Regions from separate parts of the Bariatricus sp. SGI.019 genome, predicted to be linked through region 2. Evidence: riboswitches for the same ligand, from Rfam matches in the RefSeq annotation. Region 2 holds a riboswitch; each other region holds the start of a gene.
What was found. Region 2 has a riboswitch for cobalamin ahead of ACQRD1_RS00195 (CobW family GTP-binding protein). Riboswitches for the same ligand answer to the same signal wherever they lie in the genome.

Region 1: linked by a shared signal. The riboswitch ahead of ACQRD1_RS13960 (sirohydrochlorin cobaltochelatase) and the one ahead of ACQRD1_RS00195 (CobW family GTP-binding protein) in region 2 are both predicted to bind cobalamin.
Region 3: linked by a shared signal. The riboswitch ahead of cbiD (cobalt-precorrin-5B (C(1))-methyltransferase CbiD) and the one ahead of ACQRD1_RS00195 (CobW family GTP-binding protein) in region 2 are both predicted to bind cobalamin.

What each region holds. Positions count from the first base shown of each region.
Region 1 covers NZ_JBNPOQ010000032.1:7,428-10,690, reverse strand. Annotated here, with positions in the region: gene ACQRD1_RS13965 (hypothetical protein) at 26-571, opposite strand; gene ACQRD1_RS13960 (sirohydrochlorin cobaltochelatase) at 583-1,785, opposite strand; cobalamin riboswitch at 2,017-2,205, opposite strand; gene ACQRD1_RS13955 (ABC transporter permease) at 2,264-3,263, opposite strand, start outside.
Region 2 covers NZ_JBNPOQ010000001.1:36,896-40,158, forward strand. Annotated here, with positions in the region: gene ACQRD1_RS00185 (uroporphyrinogen decarboxylase family protein) at 1-139, opposite strand, end outside; gene ACQRD1_RS00190 (corrinoid protein) at 154-804, opposite strand; gene ACQRD1_RS00195 (CobW family GTP-binding protein) at 823-1,758, opposite strand; cobalamin riboswitch at 1,842-2,017, opposite strand; gene ACQRD1_RS00200 (uroporphyrinogen decarboxylase family protein) at 2,086-3,171, opposite strand; gene ACQRD1_RS00205 (AEC family transporter) at 3,184-3,263, opposite strand, start outside.
Region 3 covers NZ_JBNPOQ010000002.1:152,886-156,148, forward strand. Annotated here, with positions in the region: gene cobI (precorrin-2 C(20)-methyltransferase) at 1-421, opposite strand, end outside; gene cbiD (cobalt-precorrin-5B (C(1))-methyltransferase CbiD) at 462-1,607, opposite strand; cobalamin riboswitch at 1,751-1,936, opposite strand; gene ACQRD1_RS02065 (Uma2 family endonuclease) at 1,995-2,765, opposite strand; gene ACQRD1_RS02070 (superoxide dismutase family protein) at 2,855-3,263, opposite strand, start outside.

The DNA of each region.
Region 1 (3,263 bases), on a different contig from region 2:
AACTGCTTCAAAGTCATTTTTCGTTTTACTCACCTTCAACCGGTTCTGGATTGGAAACACTGACTTTGTGATCATACCAAGTTCCTTTTGTTCCTACTAACGCAAGATCAAATTCTTCATCCAATGCCGGGACTGGAATATCGAATCCATACACTTCTTCTGTCGTGCCATCACTATACGTCACAGTATCTTCCGTAGGCTCCAGAAGTTCTGCCCCATCTTTCTGAGCATCTTCAGCAAGCCCAGGATAGAGATTCAGTATATTCTTTGATACCAGAGAAACATGTATTGTCATTTTTCCATCTTTTACCGTCAAAGTACCTTTTCCTTCACAGGCTTCATTGGCATGAAACATTCCGCTGTCTGTATTAAAATCTGCGGAATAAGTACCATCCTCTATTCCAGCATCTGCTTCACTGCTGCTCTCTGTATCTACATCCTCTTTTTGGTCTGTTTCTTCTACCTGTTCTTTTGCATCCGTATCCTGAGTATCATTCTTTCCAGAACATCCAAATACAAGCGCAGATGAAAGCAAAAGTATTCCAAGAACTGCGATTACCCTTTTCTTCATTTTCATAACTCCTACTCGCCAATTACTGCTTTAGCATGTGCTACATAAAGATTCTGAATCGCTTCAATCTCTCCGAGACCTGCAATCTGTGTATCTACGCTGTCAAATTCTCCGGAAGCATTAAACATGCTCTTCCAGGAGTCATCATCGTCTCCTGCCATATCATTATTAGCGTGGTCTCCTGCAACAACCATCAAAGGACGAAGGATTACTTTCTTATATCCTGCCTGGGCAACTGCATCTATAACAGCTTCACATGCCGTTTCTTCCGGTTCGCCTTCTACCGTTCCGATAAATACATTGTCATATCCGAGGTCATTCATCTGTGTCTGCATCTGGCTATAAGATACTTTTGCAGTATGAGAGGTACCGTGTCCCAAAAATACAAATGCAGCGCCATCTTCTTTTGCAGCATCCAGGCTGTCATATCCTGCTGTTTCCACTGCCTCAGAAGTAATCGCTTCAGCAACCGCTTCTTTATCAGCATTGATAACCGTTGCATCTTCTCCGACTTCTCCAAGCAAAGGCTCTGCAACTTTTACAGATTCAAACTGATCCTGGTAAGCTTCTACAGATTCCATCAGCTCATCGTATTCTGCGCCATGCATCAGATGCGTCGGCTGTACCACCAGATTTTTCACTCCATTAGAAACTGCACGTTCCAATGCCTGATCCATATTATCAATACATTCCTCATCTCTCGCCTGAATATGGTTAATAATGATCTGTGCCGTAAATGCTCTTCTTACCGACCAGTCAGGATATGCTTCCTGAAGTGCATCTTCGATTCCCTTAATATCAGCCACACGACTGTCATTAAAAGAGGTTCCAAAGCTGACTACGAGGATCTCATTTTCACCAATATCATCCTGATTACGAGGATCATCTTTGGATGCATCGCCTGTATCTCTTCCAAAGTAATCCGGATCTGCATTTTCCCCTTCTACCAATTCCTTCTGCTCATCTGTCAGTGCGTCCCATGCCTCTTTGGCTTCCTTGCACTGTTCATCCGTTTCATCTGTTCTCTCCTGCACATAGATGGCATCAATCAATGCAGCTACTTCATCTGCCGCTTCCTGATCAGCATCTGTCTCTACTTCTTCAGTTTCCTCCGCCGTTTCGGATGTCTCCTCACTGCTGCTAGAACATCCGGTCATTACCAGAGCACTTACCATGGAAACTGCCAGCAAGATTGCTACTACTCTTTTCTTCATCTTGTTCCTCCTTCTTATTTCTGGTCCATTTCCGACAAAAGGATATAACGGCAGTACTTATGAGGGTATAATGACTTAAAGCCAAAAAACGTCCTTTTTCCATAAAATGGTAAAAGGACGTAATACTGACATAATCAAACAACACTTCCGGCAGATACAGACACTGCCAGAAATGTAATATCTCCATTATAATCGGTTGCGACCAGTTACTCGTGATCTGTGGGCATATCCCACTCCGTTTTTCAATAGGCAGGTCTCCTGACTTACGGATCCACATCCAAGGCCGCCTTCCCAATTGCTCAGTGACTTATCTGGCCTTGCACTCCTCGCTTACAGTGACGAGTTCGTACAGGATTTGCACCTGTTTCCCTTTTCATCAGACAATCCATGATTGTCTGAACCTATCGAACATACCTTATCACACCCGAATAAAAATGTAAAGTCTCTGAAATTGTTTTTTAATATCTATGGTTATTGACTACTCCACATTTTTTAATGCCTCTTCCATCGGAATCTTTCGGATTCTTCTGAAATCCAGTATTATTACTATCAGGTATCCAAGAAGAACGAAGGAAAACATCTTCACATAGCCCATTGGCTCTATCGTAAAGGCAAACCATCCATTATATTTAAACATAATGATTTTCCATGCCTGTTTCATTACCGTAGAACCTAATATTACACTTATGGTATCCGCCACAACCACTACCATTGTTGTAGATAGCAAATATAGGCTTGCGATCTCACGGTTTTCATAACCAAGAATCTTCGCCATGGAGATTGCCGTTTCGTTCTTTTCGATAATAAGCTTTGTCAATAGATAAATCAGCACTGCAGATAACAGGATACACAGAATCTGAAAATACTGCATATAGGCTCCCATAGAATGATCTAACTGGTCGCACATTTTCGTAATATCCTCTTTCGTAATAACTGTCGCGATTTTATCTTCTTCGATATCGGTAATCTCTGTGTCTGAGATATATCCGGTGAACTCCTCCTTGCCCAGTTCAAATAAAGAACGATATTTTTCAATCGGAAGGAAAACTGCAATACTCTGACATTTTTCATAAATTCCTGATACTTTAAACTGATACTGCTTATGTTCATATTTTTCATCCAGCTTAATGATATCTCCCACCTTCAGGTTATACTTCTCACTGAATGGTCGTGAAAGGTACACTTCATTTTCTTCAAGTTCTGATAAGTTTTCAATCTGGATATATCTGCTGTTATCCCGAATGCCATAAATGGACACTTCTTCATCCAATTCATCCCCTGTCTTCTTTAATGCTTTCATACAGAATTCCTCTACGTCCTGATTATCTGTATGAATCATTTTCCCTTCCTCATCTTCACAGGATTTCAATACATATTGGTACTTTGCAAACATCATATCTTCTGCATTGTCCTGATAGTAATTCAAGGTAGACGGCATTCCGACTGCCATAGCCAGCATAACCATAATAAAGAAAATG
Region 2 (3,263 bases):
TCTCTGGATCCATCAATGCCTCTGGCATTGTATATCCATAGCGGGCAACCGGAAGTGAAAATGCATTCATAATTACGGGAATCCTATCGGCGCCTTTCCCTTCCAAAATTGCCTTTACCGCTTCTCTTTTTCCCATCATAATATTATATCCTCCTATGCTGCCCCAACTAATTTCTTTGCAAATTCAACTGCTTCAATTGCACTTCTGGTATATCCGTCTGCACCAATGCGTTCTGCGAACGCCGGAGATACCGGTGCTCCACCGACCATAATCTTGACCTTATCACGAAGTCCTGCTTCTTTTAACTTCTCAATGACTGTAGCCATGCCCGGCATTGTCGTAGTCATTAACGAAGACATGCACAAGATATCTACATCATTGTCTCTGATATAGTCCACGAATGCATCCAAAGGCACATCTCGTCCCAGATCATGAACATCGAATCCTCCAGTCTCCATCATGATTCTTACCAGATTCTTTCCAATATCATGAGTATCTCCTTCTACAACACCGATTAACACTTTACCAATACTAGTGTCTTCTGTGTCTGGCAGATATTTTTGGAACTCTTCGATTCCAGCATACATTGCATCAGAACATACAATCAGTTCCGGCACAAAGTATTCTCCTTCTTCATACATGGCACTGGCTCTCTTCATTCCATCAACCAGGCCTTCCAGCATACCTTCCTGTGGGTCATAACCACATTCAATATACTCTTTGACCACATCTACAACTTCCTCATCCTCCATATCAAACACACAGTCTGATAATTTCTGCAACAACTCTTCCTTTGCCTGCATCTTGCTTTCCTCCTTGCATTATATAGAAAACAGCTCCCAAATCGCTGTTTCATTCAAATTACATCCTATAATAATAATCTCATCCACTTTCGTCCCTTTGACGGTATCCGAGATATCTGCCACTTCCACAATGGATGGTGTAAAATCAAAATGCAACACTCTTCCACCCCCTGCTTTTACAATTCCTTTGGCACGCAGGACTTTTCCATATTTTTTATCCTTTAATCCATACAACGCCTTCTCTAATTCATGAGCAGTCATTTCTCTGGCATTTTCTATTGACATACTGGAAAATATCTTATCTGCGAAAGCCGGCGACATCATGATCTCTTCCATATCATCTTCCGGATTATTTTCATAATCTTCTGTCATATCCAAAAGCTCTAACAATGCTGCGCCTTCCATCTTACGCCAGTCATCTTCATATATAACAGCATCGGGATTTACCTCTCTTATCTCCGAAATCAATCGATTCTTTTCCTCTTTTGACACCTGTTCCAGATTACTCAATAATATAAGTCCTGCATTTTGAATCTGATCCAGGTAAAACGCACCGAAACCATCTATATAATCTTCAAACTCCGTAATATCTAATATTACAATCAATTTGGTAATTCTAAGATCTATTCCTTCCTTTTCTTTTGCCCGGCCACAGGCCTTTACAACATCTGTAAGTCTTCCCACACCAGAAGGTTCAATAACAATCCGATCCGGATGGAACTGCTCTGCAAGTTCTTTAATCCCTTTTTGGAAATCCAGCGCCAGACTGCAGCAGATACATCCTGCATACAATTCTTTAACCGGAAGATCCTCCTGAATCAATTCTCCATCAAGTCCCACATCCCCAAACTCATTCTCTATGACTACCGTTTTTCCCTTCAGAAGTGGTAGATATTTATTTAAAAAAGTTGTCTTTCCAGCTCCCAAAAAACCTGATACAATCTGTACTTCCATTCACTCACCCCTAAGACATGCTTTATAGCAGAAAAAAACGGTGCAGAAAAAGCAGCGTAAACACACCGCTTTCTCCCCACCGATAAGCTCGTTCATATATAGCAGGTCTCCTGACTTAACTTCTCCCTCTAATCCTGCCTTCCTCTATCCCAGAGTGGTATTCAGGTTATCGTCTGTCATACAGTAGAGCGGGCTGTTCTGGACTCTCACCAGATTTCCTTTTCAATGCCTATGCATCACTATATATGTTACTACTCATATGGTAGCATAAAATATCTTTTCATCCCAATTGATAATTCCAATAGTTTTATAGACAATTCCTATGAATTATATTTCTATCATTCCTTTTGGCATACAGCCTTTTTTCGCCCCTCTTCCGTAGATTGCTGCCGCATTCATGAATGCAATCATATTCTCTTTCGGCGTTCCTACCGGGGTTGTACATCCAGGGCACAGATTATATCCACAAGGATTATCGCCTGCATCTGCAATACATTTTTTTACATGTTCTTCAATATCTTTAACCGTCCCATTTCTCAGTACGTCTACCGGCATTAGATTACCGCTGATAGCAATTCTGTTGCCATAACCCTCTTTCAATTCTTTCAAGCTCTCACAATTATCTACCCAGAATCCTGAAACACCGGCATCAACCACTTCCTGCCACCGGTCTTTTGTATGTCCACAAATATGAATAGACGTTGCTCCCTGAAATTCGTTCAATCTTTTAACAGCCTGTTTCAGATAAGGCACAAAGAATTCATTAAACTGTCTTTTACTTAAAAGATCCCGAGAAGCCATTGGCTCTGATAACATAAACTTAATTCCCAGTTTCTGATTCATATCTCTGCAGCACTTCACAATACAATCTGTGCTATATTGAAGAAGTCGATGTGCACCTTCTTTATTTTTCACTGTTGCTTTTAAGAACGTTTCTGTTCCAATCAGACTGGCAGCTGTTGTAAGTGGACCTGCAAGACCGCTGCCAAGAACCCGTTCTGATCCGAATCTTTCCTGTAGCCGTTCAAACGCTTCAATAATAATGGGGAATCTTCCGTCTTTTTCCACATTCACCAACTCCATGTTCTCCACATCTGAAAAGCTTTTTAATGCCGGTTCTAAAATATAAGACACATTTTGCTTTGGATACTCTAGTTTCGTCCCTAATGCCTCTACCAGTGTTCTTAGTCCTAATCCAATTCCCATATTATCTGCATGGAAATCTTCCGCCAGACGGCTCTCTACCTCTACCATCAAATCTGCCGAAAAATAATATTTACTAATAGGAATTCCATATAAGGGCGGCACAGTCTCACTTGCGCTAAGAGAGGTCGGGATTCTATCTACTTCCTCTCCTTGTGCATAAGCAATTGTACGTTCCTTTGGGGTCATTTCTAATTTGATCAATTCCATTTTTATTCCTCCCTACGCGCCACAAAACAGCATCATAAGCGGCACTGTTACAATTGATATAATCGTCGACATTGCAAATAATTCTGATGCAT
Region 3 (3,263 bases), on a different contig from region 2:
TATTCAGTCTCGCCGCTGCTGCACAGAATGATGGAACTCCGCTGACCATCTCTACCTCATATCCCTTTTTTTGAATCTCTTTATGCAGATAAATATAAGTAGAATACACTGCAGGATCTCCTAATGTTAAAAATGCCACTTTCTTTCCTTTATCCAGGCAACGACTCAAAACTTTCGCACCTTCCTCATGATTCTTTTGTAAAGTCTGCTCATCTTTTGTCATAGGCATATAAATCCCCAACAGCTCTTTTTGTTCAATCTCTGGATACGCTTCCCTGACAATCTGATAAGCAACCGTTTCCATCGGATTCCTGCCCGGAACCGCAATCACATCACATTCTCGAATAACTCGCAATGCTTTTACTGTTAAAAGCTCCGGATCTCCGGGGCCTACGCCAACTCCATATAAGATTCCTGCCATCTTCATTCTCCTTGTGTCTTTATTACTATATGATGCTAGGTCATACGCTTTTGACCCTAACTTTATATTTTTCTATCAGATGTTCTGCCTGGCTGGTCTTTCCAAGAATACCATATATATTGGAAAATGTGATCGCACCAATCTGAAGCTCACCTGCTGCCCGGTAATTCAAATACTGCTCCATTCGCTCCATTATCTGCCCCATAATCCTTTCTCGCTCAGAAACTGTGCATCTGTCCAATGCATCATCTGTTGTCATACAATCCAGGAATTCACAGGTCTTTTCCCTCGAAACTCCTGCTTTTAACGCTGCCGCTGCAAGAATCTCCATCCGACAGTCCGCCCATCTTGAATGGGTATTCATAATCCCTCCGGCAACTTTAATGAGTTTTCCGATATGCCCTACCAGCAGAATACCTTTACTTCCCTGATCAATTGCCATATCTATAGTCTGTCCAATATAATTACTGCATTTAACCACTTCCTGCTCTTCAATCCCATAGGCTTGTCTCAGAAAATCCAGGCCATAATTCCCCGGTGCCGCAATCAGATATTCTTTTCCTGCCGCTATTTTCACTCTTATATCCAGGCAAATAGTATCCAACAATGCCTGCTCACTCATCGGTTCTACCAATCCGCTGGTTCCCAGAATCGACAGACCACCCTCAATTCCCAGTCTCGGATTAAAAGTCTTTGCTGCAAGACGTTTTCCTTCCGGTATGGATATCTCAACATATATGCCCCCAAGATAACCAACCTCCTCACAGGCATCCTCCACTTCTTGCAAGATCATCTTACGCGGAACGCGATTGATCGCCGCATTCCCAACTGGTTGATCCAGACCTGGTTTCGTAACTCTCCCGATTCCCTGACCTCCATCAAGAATGTACTGTCCTGTATTTGTTTTTTCCACTTTACTGTACACCATGATTCCGTTCGTGATATCAGGATCATCTCCACTATCTTTTTGGACTGCACAAGATATGCTCTGTATCTCCTTTTGATTCTCATCCCGGTATTCTATCCTGATATCATGAATCTTCAACTGAAGTTTCTTTCCCTTGGGAAGTTCCACTTCTACCTGATCTATCTGCTCTTTTGCAAATAGCATCTTCAGCGCGGCTTTCGTCGCCGCCTGTGCGCACGTTCCCGTAGTATAACCCCAGGCAAGTTTTTTCTGTGCCATTCTTTCTCTCCTGTCACATCTTTTTCTACATTCATGAATATATCTTTTTCATATGAAAGAAAAAGGAGGTGACGCCTTGCGACAATCCCTCCATACAATCAGAACTTTTCCATTCTTATGTATCATCCTGCCCTCACCGTAAGACTTTACTCTGATTACTGGCAGGTATCCTGACTTAAAACTAAAACCTAATCCCCGCCCTTCCCGTTGTCATTCTCACAACAGTGGTCCGCAGGTTTCGTCATTTCTTACAGTAGAGTGAGCTGCTGCGGATTCGCACCGCATTCCCTTTTCATCCACAAAGTGAAACCAGTCTCAATATCTATATTCTATCGGTTTATGTCAGGCATGTCAAATTCTTTTCTGCTTCCTGTTTCTATTCCCTTTTTATTCATATAAAAAACTTATATATTCATAGATTTCAGCAAAATTTATGATACATTTCCCTTCAAAAATCCTCACTGGAACTTTGTCATCAAATCCATAGATTACTGGAAATTCATCATGTTCAAAGTCATATACTAATACTTTTTTCTGTACCGGATCTACAATCCAGTATTCTCTGACTCCTGCACTGGCATATTTTTCACACTTTATAATCATATCTTTCTTTCTTCCTGATTCAGAGAGAATTTCCACAATGAAATCCGGTGCCCCATAAGTACAATGCTTAATTAATTTCCTCCGATCACACACTACAAACACGTCTGGCTGAACCATCGTCTTATCATCACAGTCGAGCTGAACATCTGCCGGCGCAACAAACGGAATACACTGCCCACCTTCTTTTTTTATATAATCTTTGATTGGCTGCCATATCTCTGTACATAATAATTGATGCAAATTCGACGGTGCCGCCATATCATAGATGACTCCATTCATTAACTCCACACGTCTTTCTTTCGGCAATGCATAATAATCTTGCACAGTATATTCCCCCGGTCTTTTCACCGAATAATCCCTTACAGATTCAGCCATCTTGTTATCTTCTTTTTTCAGCACTTTCTCTAAAGCCAACAATGTATCATATCGTGGTGAGGCAGTTACACCCGCAAAAATTTTCTGCACTGTGCCAAGAGGAACACCCGATAGTTCTGAAATCATTTCGTTCGTATAACCTAAGAGTTTCTTTCTCTCTTTCATTTCCTGTACTGTCATTTTGGTTCCTCTCTTTCATTTGTTTTCATAATTATATCTTTTATCACTCCATATGTCAATCATATTATTTCCATTTAATTTCCATATTTTTACCGTATCTCGCTCTCTCGTGCCTGAATCTCGCCACAGGCAATCATTTCTCCAGAAGCACCAGATGGCTGTGTATGAAAATCATCCGGCAACGCATGGATAATTACCGTTTTTCCAATGACATCCTCAGGATAAAACCGATCTGTATATACACACATCCACGCAATCCCATTATTACTTAGCAGAGGCGGCAAATCCCCTGCATGCTCAGGATGCTGTGATTTTACTGACTGGTAATGCCCATCAACATTTGCAAAGGGCTCCTGATCTGCTCCAGAACAGCTGCCACCTTCATGAATATGAAATCCATGAAACTGTTGACTGCTTTTTCCATTGATATCTGTAATCCCATAAATAGATGCAACCAGCACCGTTCCTCCAAACGTATCATAAAAATCCACTCTACCT